3 regions of the Pontibacter brevis genome follow, and region 1 is predicted to be linked to each of the others. Evidence: riboswitches for the same ligand, from Rfam matches in the RefSeq annotation. Region 1 holds a riboswitch; each other region holds the start of a gene.

Evidence for each region. Region 1 has a riboswitch for S-adenosylmethionine ahead of metH (methionine synthase). Riboswitches for the same ligand answer to the same signal wherever they lie in the genome.
Region 2: linked by a shared signal. The riboswitch ahead of ACYVB1_RS08245 (phosphoadenylyl-sulfate reductase) and the one ahead of metH (methionine synthase) in region 1 are both predicted to bind S-adenosylmethionine.
Region 3: linked by a shared signal. The riboswitch ahead of ACYVB1_RS08450 (O-acetylhomoserine aminocarboxypropyltransferase/cysteine synthase family protein) and the one ahead of metH (methionine synthase) in region 1 are both predicted to bind S-adenosylmethionine.

What each region holds. Positions count from the first base shown of each region.
Region 1 is NZ_BAAGXV010000001.1:58,034-65,107, reverse strand. It holds gene metH (methionine synthase) at 1-1,847, opposite strand, end outside; SAM riboswitch class I at 1,920-2,027, opposite strand; gene rpmA (50S ribosomal protein L27) at 2,173-2,445, opposite strand; gene rplU (50S ribosomal protein L21) at 2,516-2,827, opposite strand; gene ACYVB1_RS00290 (ribonucleoside-diphosphate reductase small subunit) at 3,462-4,430, shown strand; gene ACYVB1_RS00285 (ribonucleoside-diphosphate reductase subunit alpha) at 4,791-7,074, shown strand, end outside.
Region 2 is NZ_BAAGXV010000027.1:92,503-99,576, reverse strand. It holds gene ACYVB1_RS08270 (TSUP family transporter) at 1-75, shown strand, start outside; gene ACYVB1_RS08265 (trans-sulfuration enzyme family protein) at 228-1,394, shown strand; gene ACYVB1_RS08260 (OsmC family protein) at 1,508-1,954, shown strand; gene ACYVB1_RS08255 (sulfate adenylyltransferase subunit 1) at 2,109-3,389, opposite strand; gene cysD (sulfate adenylyltransferase subunit CysD) at 3,391-4,299, opposite strand; gene ACYVB1_RS08245 (phosphoadenylyl-sulfate reductase) at 4,444-5,163, opposite strand; SAM riboswitch class I at 5,508-5,611, opposite strand; gene ACYVB1_RS08240 (hypothetical protein) at 5,757-6,476, opposite strand.
Region 3 is NZ_BAAGXV010000028.1:2,885-9,958, forward strand. It holds gene lysA (diaminopimelate decarboxylase) at 1-284, shown strand, start outside; gene ACYVB1_RS08440 (S8 family serine peptidase) at 412-1,080, opposite strand; gene metX (homoserine O-acetyltransferase MetX) at 1,394-2,455, opposite strand; gene ACYVB1_RS08450 (O-acetylhomoserine aminocarboxypropyltransferase/cysteine synthase family protein) at 2,464-3,792, opposite strand; SAM riboswitch class I at 4,062-4,169, opposite strand; gene ACYVB1_RS08455 (phosphoribosylaminoimidazolesuccinocarboxamide synthase) at 4,632-5,579, shown strand; gene ACYVB1_RS08460 (STAS domain-containing protein) at 5,634-6,011, shown strand; gene ACYVB1_RS08465 (ribonuclease Z) at 6,026-6,943, shown strand.

The DNA.
Region 1 (7,074 bases):
TCCTCAATCAGGTCACGCAGTTCTACCGGCACCTCGTCATACACGCCCAGCATACCGGCGTTCACAATGCCCATGTTCATGCCCGCCTGCACGGCATAGTACAGGAACACGGTGTGCATCGCCTCACGCACCAGGTCATTACCGCGGAATGAGAACGAGAGGTTGCTTACCCCACCACTCACCAAAGCGTGTGGCAGGTTAGCCTTTATCCATTTTACCGACTCCAAGTATTCAACTGCATAATTGTTATGCTCTTCTATACCGGTGGCAATGGCTAATATATTCGGGTCGAAAATAATGTCCTGTGGCGGGAAGCCCACTTCCTCTGTCAGGATGCGGTAAGCACGTCCGCAGATTTCGATTCTTCGCTCCAGGGTGTCGGCCTGGCCTTCCTCATCAAACGCCATCACCACAGCAGCGGCACCATACTGGCGCACTTTGCGGGCCTGCGCTTTGAAGTTTTCCTCGCCTTCTTTTAAGGAGATGGAGTTGACAATAGACTTACCCTGCACACACTTCAGGCCTGCCTCCAGCACCGTCCACTTCGAGGAGTCGATCATGATCGGCAGCTTGGAGATGTCCGGCTCGGAGGCAATCAGGTTCAGGAAGTTGGTCATGGTCTCCTCAGAGTCCAACATGCCCTCGTCCATGTTCACGTCGATGATCTGGGCACCGCCTTCTACCTGCTGCTGCGCTACCGAAAGAGCCTCTTCAAACTCTCCGTTTACAATCAGGCGGGCGAATTTCTTGGAGCCGGTTACGTTCGTACGCTCGCCCACGTTCACAAACAGGGTTTCCGGTGTGATGGTAAGCGGTTCCAGTCCGCTGAAGCGCGAGTAAGCAGGAAGCTCAGGAACGACACGTGGTTTATGCTTGGCAGAAAGCTCCGCAATACGGCGGATATGATCCGGTGTGGTACCACAGCAGCCACCCAATATATTTATCAGGCCTTCCTGCAAGTACTCCTCTACAATAGCACCCATTTCATCTGCTGTTTCATCGTAGCCGCCAAAGGCATTTGGCAGACCGGCATTCGGGTACGCGCTGATATGCACATCCGCAATACGAGACAGTTCCTGGATGTGTGTCTTCAGCTGGCGCGCGCCCAGGGCACAGTTAAAACCGATGCTGATGATAGGAGCGTGGGAGATGGAGTTCCAGAACGCCTCTACTGTCTGGCCAGATAAGGTACGGCCGCTGGCATCGGTGATGGTACCCGACACCATGATGGGCAGCTCTTTGCCCCCATCCTGCACATACTGCTCTGCGGCAAAAAGGGCAGCCTTACAGTTAAGCGTATCAAACACCGTCTCTATCAGCAGCACATCGCAGCCACCATCCACCAGGCCACGCACCTGCTCATAATAAGCTTCCACCAGCTGGTCGAAGGTGATAGCGCGGTAGCCAGGGTTGTTTACATCCGGGGAAAGGGAAGCCGTACGGTTGGTTGGGCCAATGGCGCCGGCTACAAAACGCGGCTTGTCCGGGTTCTGCGCTGTTACTTCGTCTGCGGCCTCGCGAGCCAGCCTCGCCGATTCATAATTCAGCTCATATACCAGGTCCTCCATATGGTAATCGGCCATGGCAATGCTGGTGCCGCTGAAGGTGTTTGTCTCCACAATGTCAGCGCCGGCATTCAGGTACTCCACGTGTATGGCCTTGATAATGTCCGGGCGGGTGATGGAGAGCAGGTCGTTATTGCCCTTCAGGTCGCTGGGATGATCCTTAAAGCGCTCGCCACGGAAATCTGCTTCTGAAAGCTGGTAACGCTGAATCATGGTGCCCATCGCGCCGTCCAGCACGAGCACACGCTCCTTCAGCAATTTATGAATGGGGTGTTTTGTCATTTTCGGTGTCGTCTTTCTTCTCTAAGTCTTCTGTATTCGGCTTATCAAGAAGGACACCTGGGGAGGAGTACATTCTTATCTTTTCCTGCTATTATGGTGCAGGAAGGGAGTTAGCACCAAGCTTTTACATGGTTGCTAAGACGTCATGGGGCCCTGTCCCTCGGTCTTTCTTGATAAGAAGCTGCAAGTTAAGCATATATATGCTTAAAAACGAAACAAGTGCTTTAAATTTAAACATGCAGCCTTGCCTGTGTAAAAAAAGAGAGGGTTGCCGTGTGGCAACCCTCTCCGCTAGCGCTACTGCCGAAGCAGTTGGCTGTTTAGCTTACGCCTCAGCTTCTGTTGTTTTAGGAACTACAGAAACGTAAGAACGGTTCTTCTTTCCTTTTCTGAACTGCACTACGCCGTCAGTCAGCGCGAACAGTGTGTGGTCTTTGCCCATACCCACGTTTGTGCTTGGGTGGTGTGCAGTGCCTCTTTGTCTTACAATGATGTTACCAGCGATGATATCCTGGCCACCGTAAATTTTAACACCAAGTCGTTTAGAGTGCGACTCGCGGCCGTTATTAGAACTACCTGCTCCTTTTTTGTGTGCCATGTTTTTTTACTTTGCTTCAGGTTAGCGAGCCAAGCCTGAAAGGATTTTAAAATAAATTTCTTCTTACTGCTTAACCAATGCTCTCGATCAGGACCTTCGTGAATTGCTGGCGGTGGCCATTCTTCTTGCGGTATCCTTTTCTTCTCTTCTTTTTGAAAACGATCACTTTGTCGCCTTTCACCATTGGGGTAAGGATTCTACCTGTCACCTTAACACCGCTAACGAAAGGAGCACCTAAAGTAACAGTGCCGTTATCATCAGTAAGAAGAACATTGGTGAACTCAACGGCGTCACCCTCATTGCCGGAAAGCTTGTTAGCGTAGATGAACTTGCCGCTCTCTACTTTGGTCTGTTGACCTGCGATTTCTACAATTGCGTACATCAGCTTCAATGTATGTTTAAAAGATTTAGTCCGCAAAGGTACGGGTCTTATTTTAGATTTGCAACGGCTTGCTGCACAATTTGTTTGAGCGCTGCACACGGTTTCCCACATTTTTGTGGATAACCGTGTTTATATCTCTGGCAGAATTTGGATGATTTGTGAAAAACATGCTCAATATGCTGTGTTATAAAAGGTTGTGTGAATTTATGCACTTTTATGTTTTCCACAAATTGCACTGAAAACACGGTGCATTGCCGCTTGTTCTTACACGAGTCACCTGCTGCTGTATTCTTTTCCACACTTCTACACAAAACAGGGGTTAAAAAGCTGGTTTTGCAGCCATTATGGCTCAAATCTGGGTGTTATATGTATACATCTCAATATTTTAGGTAACCTATGTGTGTTGTCCACGGTGTGGATAACTGTGTGTATTAACCCTTAAATATGCCCTTAATCGCTAACTGGGAGGGTGTGCATAAATTGAACAACTTTCGCCCCTACTTTCAAGTTCAATTCTATATATTTGAACTCCTGATACTGTGGTTGCCGCCGTGCTGGTAGTGGCTGAACAAATACCTTATTCAGGAGTTTTGAGAGCAGATGTTCTAAAACTAATCCTTTACACTTTAATAATATGCATGATATGGAGCCAATACTGAAAGAGAATCCCAACCGCTTCGTCTTGTTTCCGATTCAGAATGATGCGGTGTGGCAGATGTACAAGAAGGCGGAAGCCAGCTTCTGGACCGCTGAGGAGATTGACCTGGGGCAGGACCTGAAAGACTGGGAAAACCTGAACGACGGCGAGCGCCACTTCATCAGCCACGTGCTGGCTTTCTTTGCAGCCTCAGACGGCATTGTGAACGAGAACCTGGCCGTAAATTTCATGAACGAGGTGCAGATACCGGAGGCGCGCTGCTTCTACGGCTTCCAGATCATGATGGAGAACATCCACTCTGAAACGTATTCGCTCCTGATAGATACTTATGTAAAGAAGCAGAGCGAGAAAGACCACCTGTTCAACGCCCTGGAAACAGTACCGGCGGTGGGCCGCAAAGGGGAGTGGGCGCTGAAGTGGATCGAGAGTGAGAATTTTGCGGAGCGCCTGATTGCCTTTGCTGCTGTGGAGGGTATTTTCTTCTCCGGCTCTTTCTGCTCTATCTTCTGGCTGAAGAAGCGCGGCCTGATGCCGGGTCTTACTTTCTCTAATGAGCTTATCAGCCGTGATGAGGGCCTGCACTGCGACTTTGCCTGCTTATTATATAGCATGCTGAACAACAAGCTGCCGGAAGAGCGTGTGCAGGAAATTATTCGCGATGCGGTGAGCATTGAGCAGGAGTTCGTAACAGATGCCCTACCAGTGGACCTGATTGGTATGAACTCGAAGCTGATGAGCCAATACATCGAGTTTGTGGCCGACCGCCTGTTAGGAGAGCTGGGCTGCAGCAAGATATACAACTCCACCAACCCATTCGACTTTATGGAAATGATCTCGCTGCAGGGCAAGACCAACTTCTTCGAGAAGCGCGTGGGCGAATACCAGAAAGCAGGTGTTGGCGGCGACAAAGACAAAAAAGTTTTCTCGCTGGACGAAGACTTTTAAAATATATCTGAATCTTGTTATATTTAAGGAGCCAAAGGGAGAAAGTAATCTTTTTCCCCTCCTTAAGTTACGCTTACCTATAATTCCCGGGCAGCCGCAGGCACGCGCAGTGGCAGCTCCACCAATTCATAGATGGCCGTAGCCACCTAACAGGGTATCTCTACCCTACTATATAGAAAAAGCATTTGGCTTAACCTATAATCGTTTGTACTACAACGGCTTATATCGCTATATGCGTATGGGCTGATGGAGTGCCGCATCAAAAACAGAACCAGCAGCTGCAAAGGCAGCGCTTTAATATATACCTGTACCTATTTATTAATAACCCGGGCCTTTAGAACCCGCTAATATTATACGCCTATGTTAGTAGTTAAACGAGACGGCAGACGCGAATCCGTTAAATTCGATAAGATTACGGCACGCATTGAAAAGCTGTGCTACGGTTTGCACATGGATTATGTGTCGCCGATTGAGGTAGCCAAAAAGGTGATTGACGGCATCTACGACGGGGTAACCACCGTGGAGCTGGACAACCTTGCTGCCGAGACAGCGGCCTCCCTCACCACAAAGCACCCGGATTATGCGGTGCTGGCAGCCCGAATTGCTATTTCTAACCTGCACAAGGTTACCAGCAAGTCGTTCTCCAACACCATGAAGCGCCTTTATACCTATGAAGACCCAAAGACTGGGGAAAACGCTTCGTTGATTGCCAAGGACGTGTATGAGATTGTGCGTAAGAACGCAGCCCTGCTCGATTCTACCATCATCTACGACCGCGACTATAACTACGATTTCTTCGGATATAAGACCTTGGAGCGCTCTTACCTGCTTCGCCTGGATGGCAAGATTGTAGAGCGCCCGCAGCATATGTTGATGCGTGTTGCCGTGGGTATCCACAAGGAGGACATCGAATCTGCCATTGAGACTTATAACCTCATGTCTGAGAAGTGGTTTACCCACGCCACGCCAACATTATTTAACGCTGCCACACCAAAGCCGCAGCTATCTTCGTGCTTCCTGCTGACGATGAAAGACGACAGCATACCAGGCATCTACGATACGCTGAAGCAGTGCGCGCAGATCTCGCAAAGTGCCGGCGGTATCGGCCTGAGCATCCACAACGTGCGTGCGACAGGTTCTTACATCAAAGGCACGAACGGTACCTCCAACGGTATCATCCCGATGCTGAAGGTGTTTAACGACACAGCCCGCTACGTAGACCAGGGAGGTGGCAAGCGCAAAGGTGCTTTCGCTATTTACCTGGAGCCATGGCACTCGGATATCTTCGACTTCCTGGATTTGAAGAAGAACCACGGTAAAGAAGAAAACCGTGCCCGTGACCTATTCTACGCCCTCTGGACACCAGACCTGTTTATGAAGCGCGTGGAGGAAAACGGTGACTGGAGCCTGTTCTGCCCACATGAGGCCCCTGGCCTGGCAGATTGCTGGGGTAAGGAGTTTGAGCGCCTGTACGAAAAGTACGAGCGCGAAGGCCGTGCCCGCAAAACTGTAAAAGCACAGGAGCTTTGGTTTGCAGTGCTGGAGTCGCAGGTAGAGACCGGTACACCATATATGCTGTATAAAGATGCGGCTAACAGCAAGAGCAATCAGCAGAACCTGGGTACCATCAAGAGCTCGAACCTGTGCACCGAGATTATGGAGTACACAGCAGCCGACGAGATAGCTGTTTGTAACCTGGCATCGCTGGCCCTGCCACGCTTTGTGAAGGAGGAGAACGGCCATAAGGTGTTCGACCACCAGAAGCTGTTTGATGTAACTTACCATGTAACGAAGAACCTGAACAAGGTTATTGATATCAACTACTACCCAGTACCGGAGGCACGCAATTCTAACCTGCGTCACCGTCCGATTGGTTTGGGAGTGCAGGGATTAGCGGATACCTTTATTCACCTGCGCATGCCATTCGAGAGCGAGGAGGCTAGGGGCTTGAACAAAGACATCTTCGAGACCATCTACTTTGCAGCCATGACGGCTTCTAAAGATCTGGCGAAGAAGGATGGTCCTTATGAGACGTTTAAAGGCTCTCCGCTGTCTGAAGGTAAATTCCAGTTCGACCTGTGGGGTGTAACGCCGGAGAGCGGCCGCTGGGATTGGGAAGAGCTACGCCAGGAAGTGATAAAGCACGGTGCGCGTAACTCCCTGTTATTAGCACCAATGCCGACGGCTTCTACGGCACAGATTCTGGGCAACAACGAGTCGTTTGAGCCTTATACTTCTAACATTTACCTGCGCCGCGTACTGTCTGGCGAGTTCATGGTGGTGAACAAGCACCTGCTCCGCGACCTGATTGCACTGGGTATCTGGAACGATAGAATGAAGAACGATATCATTGCGGCCAACGGTTCTATCCAGGACATTCCGAACATCCCGCAGCACATCAAAGACCTGTACAAAACGGTTTGGGAAATCAGCCAGCGTACCGTAATTGACATGAGTGCTGACCGTGGCGCGTACATCTGCCAAAGCCAGTCGCTGAACCTGCACGTACAGAACGTGAACTTCGGTAAGCTGACCTCGATGCACTTCCACGCCTGGAAGAAAGGCCTGAAGACAGGTATGTACTACCTGCGCACCAAGTCCGCGGTAGACGCCATCAAGTTTACGGTGGAGAAACAAGCCGCCG
Region 2 (7,074 bases), on a different contig from region 1:
ACGATGATGATCATCGTGGGTATTGTGGTTATTATCGTCAGCCTGCGCCTTATCTTTATGGCTTTCTTTATGTAATCAGGGGATCAGGCGCCCCACAGTTTGAAGATACGGGGACACCTTCTTAACTTGAGCTCAAAGAATTAAATTAAATATAATCGGGATGTGAGCAGACGGAGCTTTTAGGTGTCCGCAGCAAAACAACCTGCTATTAGCAATGAACAATCAATATGTCTGATAAAGAAACAAAAGCTATCAGGCTGCAGACCAAGCGCAGCCATAACCGGGAACACTCGGTACCTCTTTACCTAACGTCCAGCTTCCTTTTTGAGGATGCAGAGCAGGCGCGTGCAGTATTTGCCGATGAAGAGCCAGGAAACATTTACTCCCGTTTCTCAAACCCGAACGTGGATGAGCTGGTGGAGAAAATGTGCTATCTGGAGAATGCCGAAGATGGTTTTGCCTTTGCTACAGGAATGGGAGCCGTGTTCACGAGCATGGCCTCTTTGTTGAAAGCAGGTGACCATATTCTAGCAAGCCGTGCTGTTTTTGGCTCTACCCACCAGTTGCTGACGAGTGTGCTGCCGCGCTGGGGCATTACCCATTCCTACGCCGATGCCAGCAAGCCGGAAGAATGGGAAAGCCTCATCAAGCCTGAGACCAAGCTTATCATGATCGAGACGCCCTCCAATCCTGGGTTGGAGCTCATTGATTTAGAGTGGCTGGGTGAACTGAAGCGCAAGCATAACCTGATACTTGTGGTGGACAACTGCTTTGCTACCTGTATCCTGCAGAACCCGATAGAATACGGTGCTGACCTGGTGGTGCATTCTGCCACGAAGTACATTGACGGGCAGGGTCGTGTGTTAGGCGGTCTGGTAGTGGGCAGGGCTGATTTGATAAAAGAAGTACGCTTCTTCTCCCGCCATACAGGTCCGGCTATGTCGCCGTTCAATGCCTGGGTGCTCTCTAAAAGTCTGGAAACACTCTCGCTGCGCATCGACAAACACTGCGAAAATGCACTGAAGCTGGCACAAACGCTGGAAAACAACCCGGCACTGGAGGTAGTAAACTACCCGTTCCTGCCATCTTTTCCGCAGTACGAATTGGCTAAAAAGCAGATGAGGCAGGGTGGAGGCATTATCACCTTTGTGGTAAAAGGTGGCTATGATGCAGCCAAGCGGTTTATTGATAACCTGGAGATGGCCAGCATCAGTGCAAACCTGGGCGATACGCGCACCATCGTGACGCATCCGGCTTCCACCACTCACTCTAAACTGTCAGCTGAGGAAAAGGCTGCTACAGGTATTTCTGAAGGCCTTATCCGGGTTTCTGTTGGTTTGGAAAGCATACAAGATATCATCCAGGACATAGAGCAGGCACTGGCAAAGGTGTAGTGAATATCCAATCAAAGGATTGGTTTAATAAGACTCTTTTTATTATCAAATCATGCAGCTACAGTTTCGCGTTTACATGCAGCTGTAGCTGTATCTGTAAAAAATAAATGAACATGGAAGTTAATTTAACACGCGTAGATCAGGATTTTCATTTTGCAGCAACGGGTGCCTCTGGCGTAGCAGTTCAGATTGATGGTTCGCCTGAAATTGGCGGTCACAACGCAGGTGCCCGCCCTATGGAGCTGTTGCTTATGGGCTTAGGCGGTTGCAGCGCCATCGATATCATTCAGATTCTGAAAAAGCAGCGCCAGCAGATTGATACCTTCGACATAAAAGTAACGGCAGAAAGGACGCCAGGCGAAATTCCATCCCTGTTCAAGAACATCAATGTGCACTTTATGCTGGGCGGGCCGCTGGATGAGGAGAAAGTGCAGAAAGCCATCAATCTTTCTATGGATAAGTATTGCTCGGTAGCAGCCATTCTTTACAAAACAGCTACCATCACCCACACGTTTGAAGTGGGAGCCGGGAAGCTGGGCATGCCAGGCGAGCTAGTGTAATAGCAAATCCATTTCAAGGCTAAATTTCTCTGGTGCGAGTTTTTCGAACTTGTGGTATTTAGAAATAAAAACAAAAGAGCCGCTGCAGGTATACCCGCAGCGGCTCTTTTGCTTCCTGACCTCCCGGTGTCCAACAGACCCGTGGAGTGTCTTTTTAAATCATGTAATTCAGTTCACTCTCGTGCGTGATACTTTCTACCATACCGGCACCAACGGTTGTAAAGGAAGTCTCATCAATCAATATGAAACCGCCATTTGCACGGTTGTTTTCATACTTGTCGAGCAGGAGGGGAGTAGCTGTTTTAATCTGCACACGGCAAATGTCGTTCAGCTGTACCTGATCTGCGTCGATGATGTTATCAAGCGAGTTTACGTCTATCTTATACTGTATCTGTCTTACAACCGCGCGTGTTTCGGTAGAGTTGTGGCGCAGCAACAGTTTGGCACCTGGCTTCAGCGGCTTGTTGTTCATCCAGCAAACCAGTGCTTCAAACTCTTTTGTTACGTCCAGGTTTTCTTCCTGCTTCACAATCACATCGCCACGGCTGATGTCCACATCATCTTCCAGTTGCAGTACAACCGACATAGGAGCGAAAGCTTCTTCCAGTTCCTTGCCACCCAGTTCTACTGATTTGATAATAGAGGTTTGGCCAGAAGGAAGAACAGTCACTTTATCGCCTTTGCTGTAGGTGCCGCTGATAACCTTACCGGCATAGCCACGGTAATCGTGATGCTCGTGCGTGTGAGGGCGGATGACGTACTGCACCGGGAAACGGGCGTCTTCTAAGTTAAAGTCGTTTGATACCGGCACTTTCTCCAGGTGTTCTAAAAGATTAGGGCCTTCATACCATGGCATTTTCTCAGAGCGGTCTACCACGTTATCGCCTTTCAGGGCGCTAATCGGGATAAAGGTAATGTCCTTTGCAGTCAGTTTGGAGGCAGCGAATTGCTTGTAATCTTCTACAATCTGGTTGTATACGTTTTCATCAAAACCGACTAAGTCCATTTTGTTGATGCAGATAACCAGGTGCGGAATACCAAGCAGCGAAGAGATGATAGAGTGGCGGCGGGTTTGCTCCTGCACCCCATTACGGGCATCTACCAGGATGATAGACAGGTTGGAGTTGGAGGCACCCGTTACCATATTGCGGGTATACTGGATATGGCCAGGGGCGTCGGCAATAATAAACTTACGCTTTGGCGTGCTGAAGTACTTGTAGGCTACGTCAATCGTAATGCCTTGTTCACGCTCTGCCTTCAGGCCGTCCGTCAGCAGCGACAGGTCTACCTGCCCGTCTTCGTTTACCCGGCCAGAGCTTTCAATGGCTTCCAGCTGGTCGATATAAATCTGGTTTGTGTCGTACAGCAATCTGCCAATGAGGGTACTTTTACCGTCGTCTACGCTACCTGCCGTTATAAATCTTAATATATCCATGTTAAAAGTATCCTCCTTTCTTGCGGTCTTCCATTGCCGTTTCCGATAACTTATCGTCGATACGGGTAGCGCCACGCTCACTTATTTTTGACTCTATTATCTCTGCAATCACAGTGTCTATGTCGTATGCCACAGACTCTACAGCAGCTGTACAGGTCATGTCGCCTACGGTGCGGAAGCGTACTTTGCGGGTCACAATTTCATCTTCCGGGTCACGGTAAATAAAATCTGAAGTGGCCATTAGCTTTCCATCGCGGATGAGGCACTCGCGCTCGTGGGTAAAATAAATGTTTGGAAGAGCGATATTCTCGCGCTTGATGTAGTTCCAAACATCCAGTTCCGTCCAGTTACTGATAGGGAAGGCACGCACATTTTCGCCCAGAGAAATACGGCCGTTGTAGGTGTTCCAGAGCTCCGGGCGCTGGCGTTTCGGGTCCCACTGTCCGAACTCGTCTCTTACTGAAAAGATCCTTTCCTTGGCACGGGCTTTCTCCTCATCGCGGCGGGCACCACCAATGCAGCAATCAAAACCAAACTCTTCTATTGTCTCGAGCAAGGTATACGTCTGCAGACCATTGCGGCTGGCATAGCGGCCGGTTGGCTCCGAAAGGTTCTGCTTCTTGATGGTGTCTTCTACGTTACGCACAATCAGCTTCTCACCCAGTCGCTCGGCTAACTCATCACGGTACTGGATAGCCTCCGGAAAGTTATGGCCCGTGTCGATGTGCACCAGCGGGAATGGGAATTTACCCGGGCGGAAAGCCTTTTCAGCTAAGCGCACCAGGGTGATGGAATCTTTACCGCCCGAAAACAGTAAGGCCGGCTTTTGAAACTGGCCCGCTACCTCACGCATGATATGGATGGCTTCTGCCTCCAGCTGGTCGAGGTAATCAAGGTATCTCTTATTCATTTCTTGTATTGTTTATTCAAATCGTGTTTCAGCGAAACGACTTTAAATTTGGGTGCAAAATTAAGGGAACTTAAAACGTAAAGCATGATTTAAATTAATTCTTTGTAAAGAAGAACAAATTTAAATCATGCTCTGGATGCTTTATTACCTGGCGTGCAGTCCGCACTCTTTCTTGGAGTTGCTTTCCCACCACCAGCGGCCTGCCCTAAAGTCTTCTCCTTCGGCAATGGCACGGGTACAAGGGGCACAGCCAATGCTCACGAATCCTTTGTCGTGCAGCGGGTTGTAGGGAATGTTAAGCTGGCGCACAGCCTCCCGCACGGCATCCAGCGACCAGTTCTTCAGGGGGTTGTATTTTATTACCTGGAAACCTGGGTCCCACTCCAGCAACTGTAGGTTCTGGCGTGCATCAGACTGTTCTGCCCGTATACCTGTAATCCAGAGTTCTACGCCCTGCAATGCCCGCTTCAAAGGCTCTACCTTACGCACAAAGCAGCACTGCTTGCGGTCTTCCACAGAATTGTAGAAGCTCAGTGTGCCTTTCTCGTTTACCATTTGCTCCACAGCCTCGTGCTTCGGGAAGAAGACTTCTATGTTTTTACCGTAGTGGCGGTTGGTTTTGTGCAGCAGAGTATAAGTTTCGTTGAACAGGCGGCCTGTATCCAGCGAGAAAACACGGATAGGCAGGTTGTTCTCGAATATATAATGCGTAATAAGCTGATCTTCGATGCCAAGGCTACTGGAGAAGGCAATTTTCCCTTCGAACTGCGAAGCCAGCAGTGCCAGACCTTCTTCGATGCCTTTTCCCTCCAGCAGTGCAAGCAGTGCCGGCAGTTTGGTTTCTAAAGCAGATATATCGTTCATGTGTGGTAATTTAAAATCTTGGGAAGATGAAACTTAGTTGTTTGTCATTGCTCCCGGGTTATAACTATCCTGCTCCTCTTTTTGTGCCCGCAACAGCATAAAAATTCAACTGAAGCATGGGCACATAATGCCTGAAAAAAAGAAAGAGGGTGAAAAACAGGGGCGCCTGACAGGGCAGAAGTGCTGAAAGTAAAATCTAAGGCAATAGATTTAAACGCCTAGCACGGCATACAGCAACAACAACAGCAGCATGCTGACAGAGCGTAAGTAGGAACTGTGGCAGCAGGAGCGCTACCAGGAAAAGAAGGCGATGTGTAGTAAGCTGTCGTTTGCATTGTTTCTGAAATTTATATGTCCCGAACACGCGGGATAGGACTTGGCACCTTCCCTAAACGGGTGGTTGCCAGAGGGTCATAGAGCCTATTCTCTCGCCTCTTCTTTATAAATTTTTATCTTGACGGTTAAGTCAACCGGTATTAATTATACAAATTTACACCAAAAAATGTTTAACAGCCTACTATTTAGTTTAAAATATATTTGCGGAGCAGCAAAAAAGGGCCTCAGCTGCTCCGATATTCATAATTTATTTCCGGTTACGCTGCCAGATTCGCCACAAACTTAACCAGGGAGCGCTTGGCAATAGGTAGCAGCGAGTGCTCCAGTGGTACTGGAATTTTAGACACCACCGCAAACGTGGCGGGGTTTGGAAATTCCTGTCGCTCCCGCAACAGCTGCACTTTCAGGTTTTCGTGTGTCTGTGCCAGCCCGCGGCGCACTGTTTGCAGGTGCTTTGTGTTGATGCCCCTGTATTTCTCGTAGGTGTTCTCGAATACTGTAATGCGGTATACATAAACCTGTGTCTCTTTGCCCGGGAAGGTCTCCAGAAACAGGTAGCCTTCGTTGCGGTACATGGGTGTGATGCCGACGGAGCTGATTTCCAGGTGTCGCTCCACAAAATCATACAGTTCTTTGCCTTCAGAGAGGGCCTCGTTGAAGAGGGGAGAAGCATACTGTATTATCTCCTCAATCTGCTGCATTGTCTCGTCGTCCTGCACAATTTTCTCATATACCAGTTCCAGCTTTTCGAAGTCAGCCCGGCTGATACGCTCCGGAAACGATTCGTATGCCAGCTGCTTATGCGCTTTTACCTGTTGCAGGTTGCGGTAATGCATGATCAGGTCTGAGAAAACCGGGTAGAGGCGCTGTTTGCCAAATTCAGATCTGGCAGCTTTGAGGTAAGCCAGCAGCAGGTACTTTTTGTACTCAAAATCAAGAAGCCCTTCAGTGAGCCAGTTGGCAGGTAGGGTGTTCATACGCTTTCAAGTTTATATAGGTAAATTTAGCACAGTAGTTTAACGCTGTAACGCTTTTCCTGTTGATGCCTGTAAAAGGAAAATTCTTAAAATTTCTAAGAGCAGCAATAAGGCCAGAATTAAGCAGGTCACACCCGTGGCAGATTTGCTCTGCGTATCTGCACAGTAACATTATCTGATGTAGCTGTTTCAGGATATAACTTGCAGCAGCTTCTTGTTCTTTATACAAGTCCTCGTGCAACATGCTCAGCTTTTGAGGCGGCGCCTGGATGCACTTTACCAGGTAGTGGTGTAGCGAATCAGCGCGGTGCAGGTACTCCTTTAAAGCTTTTGTCTAAAAAGCGAAAGAACATACATATAGCCGGACTGTAAAAACAAGTATCTGAGTCGCATTCAGAACGGCTGTTCATATAATGACAGATGCACGCAGCGCCTTTTTTGAGCCTACTCTAATAATTCCTTTGTTGGCACTTCGAAAATATTTCCTTAAACTTATAGGCTGTTTGATATTGAACTAAGGCAGGATGCTTTACGGTTAAGGAAGTGATTACTCAGGTAAAGAGTATAATGTGCTGTTATGAAGTGTTTTAGCTGCCGT
Region 3 (7,074 bases), on a different contig from region 1:
AGAACACAAACTTTGCCATTCTGGATGCGGGCATGACCGAACTGATACGCCCGGCCCTGTACCAGTCTTACCACAAGATAGAGAACCTGACAAGCGAAAAAGAGGAAACGCGATACGATGTTGTGGGTCCAATTTGCGAGTCTTCCGACTGCTTTGGTAAGGCTGTTATGCTACCTGAAACCAAGCGGGGGGACCTGATTGCTATCCGGACAGCCGGGGCTTACGGTGAGGTAATGGCATCGGCCTATAACCTGCGCAACAAGGCAAAAGCAGTTTACCTGTAGGTAATATAAATCGAATAACTGCAAAATAAAACCCGGCTTCTCTGCAGAGAAGCCGGGTTTTATTTTGCAGTTATTCGCACACTAAACCAATAAATATTACCGGAATGCTTTTTTTGTACAGCCTGAACTAGTTCGGCGATACAACAAAGTCAGGTTCTGCCTGCGCAATCCCTTTCTGACCATGCAGGTAGTTTGCAAAGGCTAAGGCATTGCCTTTGGACGTATCATCTACTTTCAGCAGATAAGTATCTTCATCAACAGATTTCAACACTTCTGCATTATACTCTTTGGCAAGTCTCTGGAGGGCTCCCGTTTCTCCTTTTTCCAGCGTAACAACCACCTGATTGCTTACACCAACCAAACTGTTGCCATCACGAAAGTAAGGCGCAGCATAACTAATGTTAGGGTCTTTTGCCAGTTCCTGTAAAGCCTGCTCTACCTGGTTACAGTTTAAACCGTCTACCAAAGCCACACTATGGAGTAAGGTTGCGTCTGTTGCCACCTGTTCTGTTCTGCTTTCAACAAAGCCGTACTGCTCTAATGTTTGCTGCTCCTGCTCTACAGACAGTCCCTCTACAAATGAAACCAGCACCTCTTTTGTATATACATTCCCTAGCGTCTTCTGCTGTTGGTCTGTAAAGTAGGTATAGTTTGTGAAGGATTGACTTGCCTGGGCCTTCAAGAGGTTAGGCCCGGCTTTGATATTACGAATGGGGGCAGGTCCGTCTTGCCTGCAGGAAGTAAATGCTAAGAGTAGAGTGAAGTATGTTAAAACAGGAATTATGGTTCTTTTCATGTCCGTAAAAATTATATCGCCATCATATAATTATTGTACGGCCAAACGTAGTTTAAAGCTAAAAAAAACTTTACTAATATAAATATTTCTTAACCGGGGCAGTATGCTAACTATAATTCAATCTAACATTTGCATTATACTGATAAGCAAGATATATAAGGACGTTTGTTGTTAAGAAATACTATTTTGGGTGCAGTCAATGAGACTTCTAAGATGCAGTTCATGCTCGGTTTTTCAGGCAACACCTATATAAATATTCCTATATACATAGTTGCTGCTGCCATACAAGCCTTGGCCGCATACACCAGGAAACTTACCGCTCTTCCCGTTCATAGCTAAGTTCCTCTAACCTCTCTTCTTCTTCATAGAAGTTGGTGATTGCCTCTGTCAGTTGCGGAAACTCTACCAGAAATCCATCATGTCCATAATCTGACTCAATCAGGTAAAAGGAGGAATTCCTGACATGCTCATGAAGGTAACGCTGCTCCTCCACCGGAAACAGCAGGTCTGAATTCACACCCACAAAGAGGCTACGTGCCTTCAGCTGCGCCAGCGCTCTCTCCAGTCCTCCCCTGTCACGGCCCACGTGGTGGGAATCCATTGCCTTAGACAGCAGCCAGTAGGTGTAAGCATTAAAACGTTGCGCCAGTTTCTGGCCCTGGTGCACCTGATAGCTGGAAGCCCGGAAATTGTCTGTGATGCTGTTACCTGGCTCCTGTTGCGTAGCCGCATAGGTATTATAATGCCGGTACGAAAGCATGGCTATGGCCCGGGCTGTTTTCATACCTTCGAGTCCGGCCGTTTCTGTGTCTGTTGCCCAGGTAGGGTCCTGGCGAATGGCCATACGCTGTGTTTCATTGAAAGCAATACCCCAGGGAGAGTGGCGTGCATTGGAGGCCACGTGGATTAGCCGCTCAAAAGTATCGGGCTTTAGCAGCGCCCATTCCAGTGCCTGCTGCCCTCCTAAAGAGGCTCCTAATAAAGAATGTATATGCTCCAGCCCCAAATCCTGCCGCAGCAAATCAAAAGCAGTTACCACATCACGGTTTGTCAGTTGCGGAAAAGCATGGTAGTAGGGTTGCTGTGTGGCAGGGTTTATACTGAAGGGACCAGTAGAACCATAACACCCTCCCAGGGTGTTGGCACATATAACAAACCAGTCGCGTGGGTCATACAGCTTACCCTCACCAAAGAGGTCACACCACCAGTCGGTAAAGTCGGAGCTACCGGTCAGGGCATGGCATACCCACACTACATTACTGCGCTGTGCGTTTAGTGTGCCAAAGGTAGAATAGGCAAGCTGGAAGCCAGGCAATGTTGCGCCTGACTCCAGCGTGAAAGTATCTTTATATTCAAAAACGTGATGTGTTGGCATATTCGTAATTATAATGTAGGCTCTGGTTGTGCCTCTTTAACTTTAGCAAAAGCCTGCTTAAAATCAGCTTTAATATCATCAATGTGCTCAATGCCTACCGACACACGCAGCAGCGTTGGCTCAACACCAGCATTGAGTTGTTCGGCATCAGAGAGCTGTTGGTGCGTGGTGGAAGCCGGGTGAATGATAAGTGTTTTCGCATCACCCACATTAGCTAAATGGCTTACCAGTTCCAGGCTGTTTACAAACGTTTCCGCCTGCTGCCTGTCTCCCCCTTTTAATTTAAAGGAAAGCACACCTCCAAAACCGCGCTTCAGGTATTTCCTGGCCAGTGCATGGTATTTGCTGCTTTCCAGCCCGGGGTAATTCACTGCCTCTACCTGCTCATGCTGCTCCAGCCAGGTTGCCAGTTCCAGTGCATTCTGTACAGTCCTGTCCAGGCGCAGCGAAAGGGTCTCGAGGCCCTGCAGCAACAGGAAAGAGTTGAAGGGGCTAAGCGCAGGACCAAAGTCACGCAGGCCTTCTACCCGGGCACGTATGGCAAAAGCAATATTGCCAAACGGCCCGTCAGCGCCAAACACTTCCCAGAACTTCATGCCATGGTAGCCTTCCGACGGTTCAGAGAACTGCGGAAACTTGCCGTTGCCCCAGTTAAAGTTACCGCCATCCACAATCACACCGCCAATGCTGGTACCATGGCCGCCAATCCATTTAGTGGCAGACTCCACCACCACATTGGCTCCGTGCTCGAGCGGTCGGAACAGGTAACCGCCTGCTCCAAAGGTGTTATCCACCACCAGCGGAATATCATATTTGCGGGCCAGCGCAGCAATTGCCTCGAAATCCGGGACATTGAAACGCGGGTTACCGATTGTCTCTAAATAAATAGCCTTCGTCTTCTCATCAATCAGCTTCTCATAGCTTTCCACCTCATCATTCTCCGCAAAGCGAGTTTCTACACCCAACCGCTTAAACGACACCTTAAACTGATTATAAGTGCCACCATACAGGAAATTTGTAGACACAAAGTTATCACCGGCCTCCAGAATGTTGCTTAAGGCTATAAATTGTGCTGCCTGCCCAGATGCCACTGCCACCGCTGCCACACCACCTTCCAGGGCCGCTATGCGCTTTTCAAACACATCCGTTGTCGGATTCATGATACGGGTATAAATATTCCCGAATTCTTTTAAAGCAAACAGGTTGGCACCGTGCTCTGCATTTTTAAAGGCGTAAGAAGTAGTCTGGTAAACAGGCACAGCACGAGACTGTGTGGTCGGGTCAATTTCCTGGCCTGCATGTAGCTGTAGTGTTTCGAAGTGTAGTGTATCTGACATGGCTGTTTAGGTTAAGGTTTTGAGAAGATTGGTAGATGAAACTCTTTGGAAGCGTATGAAGCAAGTTGTGCAACAGAGGCGATATGTCTGTGCCGGATGCTGTAAGACAGGAGGTAAGCTTAACAACAACAGCAACGCATGGCGCACATGGGCGCGCGCAAATGTTCTGTAGCCTGAGCTAAAATGCGTTGACGTGACAAAACTGCCGTTGCCGTCGAAAATAATGAAACGTACTGTGCTGAATTGACTCCCTTTTTCATGTTCGTATCAATTTATATTCTTCCGGATGTTCCGGAATCAGGAATTAGCACCTTAACCTCGGTAGTTAGGTTGCTAGAGCTTCACAGAGCCTGTCTCTCCACTCTTCTTTATAAATCAAATCCCGAAGGGATAATTGACTTGATATTGCAATAATAAAGCGCTAAAAAAGCAAATCCAAATAAAAATATAGTTTTTTAGTTTTTGAACCGCCCTTCAACTTCTGTCATTTCCTACGGCAGGATGTATTTTTCGTTGCTTTACCTTCCAGTACAATTAAAACGATTAGCAGCTTACTGATATGACTGCCCCCCTGCTGCATTCACTATTCTCCTCAGCAGTGCTATTCTGAATGGCAACAGCTGAAGGCAAAGGCAAAGAGCCTTACTAAAACCACATGTTCAGCATAACATACAACTTATCGGTTAGATAATATAAAACCTCAGCCTGTTATCACAGTATAATACAAAATCTGTAAGTATATATATTTTTATTATCAAACGCCTGGCAACATCATTCAGAATTATTTCCGGACGGACAAAATATAGTTAACTTTGCTCGCCTATAACGACACCAAATAAATGGAGGCCATAAAAGAAACTAACTTCTCCTTTGCCGGCCAAACCGGCTTTTACAGAGGCAAAGTCCGCGATGTCTACTATTTCAAAGACAAACTGGCCATTGTAGCCACCGATCGCATTTCTGCTTTTGATGTGGTGCTGCCCAGGGCTATTCCTTTTAAAGGGCAAGTACTGAACCAGATTGCGAGCCTGAACCTGAAAGCCACGGCCGATATTGTACCTAACTGGGTGCTTTCGACGCCAGACCCGAATGTAACCATTGGCTACAAATGCGAGCCTTTTAAGGTAGAAATGGTCATCAGGGGATACTTGGCCGGACATGCCTGGCGCGAGTACAAAGCAGGAAAACGGGTATTGTGCGGTGTGGCACTGCCGGAGGGTTTGCGCGAAAACGACAAGCTGCCAGAGCCAATTATCACGCCAACCACCAAAGCCGACGAAGGCCACGATGAAGATATTTCAAGAGAAGAAATTTTAAGGCAAAGCCTTGTATTAGAGCAGGATTACCTTATCTTAGAGCAATATACGCGCGCACTTTTTGCACGTGGCACCGAACTGGCCAAACAACAGGGCCTTATTCTGGTTGATACAAAATATGAGTTTGGCAAATACAACGGAGAGGTATACCTGATTGATGAAATCCATACCCCTGACTCCTCCCGCTACTTCTACAGCGAAGGCTACGAAGAGCGGCAAAAGCAGGGACAGCCACAGCGGCAACTCTCCAAAGAATTTGTACGGCAGTGGCTCATTGAAAACGGCTTTCAGGGGAAAGAAGGTCAATCTGTGCCTGAAATGACAGATGAGGTGGTACAGGGCATCTCAGAGCGCTACATCGAGCTGTATGAGGTATTTACTGGCCAGAAATTTGAGAAGAACAGCTATGATCAGGTGCTATCGCGCATTGAGCAGCACATTGGAAACAATAATTTTAACACCAAAAATTAAGTAAATTAAAGTAGATTTTGGTACATTCGCATTTAAATCCTTACTGGTAGATCTATGAAGTACACGATTGATAAGAAAGAAAACTATACAATTATCACGATAGATGAGAAGAAGCTGGACACTTCAATAGCACCGGACCTGAAGTCTGAGTTCGTGAAGTTGAACGCTGAAGGCATCACCAACCTGATTCTTGACCTGAGCAATGTGAAATACACTGATTCTTCAGGCTTAAGCTCTATCCTTATTGCAAACCGCCTTTGCAACTCATCCAGCGGTCTTTTGATTCTGACTGGCTTGCAGGATCATGTTATGAAATTAATCACCATTTCTAAGTTAGAGTCGGTGCTGAATATTCTGCCTACTGTAGAAGAAGCTATCGACCGTGTGTTTCTGCACGAGATTGAGCAGGACCTGACTAACAAAGAAGACTAAGTATACCGCCGGTTGTGAATTTCGAACTCAGGATACTGGGCAGTTCGTCGGCCACACCATCGGCAAACAGACACCATACCGCACAGGTACTTACCATAGACAATCAGTACCACCTGATTGATTGCGGTGAAGGAACGCAGATGCAGCTGATGCAGTACAAGATAAAGCATCAGCGCATCTGCAATATCTATATCAGCCACCTCCATGGCGATCATTATTTTGGATTGGCAGGCCTCCTCTCAACCATGCATCTGCAGGGTCGCCACACGCCATTATACCTCTTCGGCCCTCCTGGCCTCATCGAAATTTTAAGCTTACAGTTCAGGTATTCCGGCACTAACCTGTGCTTCCCACTCATTTTTAATGAACTGGATACGACCTGCCATAAAAAGATTTTTGAAAATAAGCAGATTACGGTGCACACCCTGCCTATGGAGCACCGTGTGCCCTGCTCTGGCTTTCTGTTTCGTGAAAAGCAGAAGGCGCGTCCGCTGATAAAAGAGAAGCTACCCGCTTTTCTGACTCCCCCGCAACTCGTAGGCTTGAAGTGGGGCGAAGACGTAACAGACGAGCAGGGAAACGTGCTGGTGTATAACAAAGACGTAACGCTGGAGCCAAAGCGGAGCCGCAGCTATGCTTACTGTTCCGACAGCCGCTATAAGCCGGAACTACTCCCCTACCTCCGCCACGTGGACCTGCTCTACCACGAAGCCACTTTCACCGACGAGCTGCGTGAGCGCGCAAATTATACTTTCCACAGCACTGCCCGGCAGGCTGCCGAACTAGCCGCCGCCGCTCAGGTGCGTCGCCTGCTACTGGGCCACTTTTCTGTGCGCTACAAAGACCTCACGCCACTGCTCACAGAGGCTCAGGAAATATTCCCGCAGGCTGACCTGGCTGTAGAAGGAAGCATCTTCTGTATCCGGGAGTAGAACCAGAACCTTTTCGCTTCAGTATTTTCACTGTTCGGCAGCACTTTTTTTGCTGTACGCACAGGCATCTATACAAGCTTTCTGAACAAAAGCGACCGAGCATGTGGATAATCAGGTTCTAAAAGTGCAAA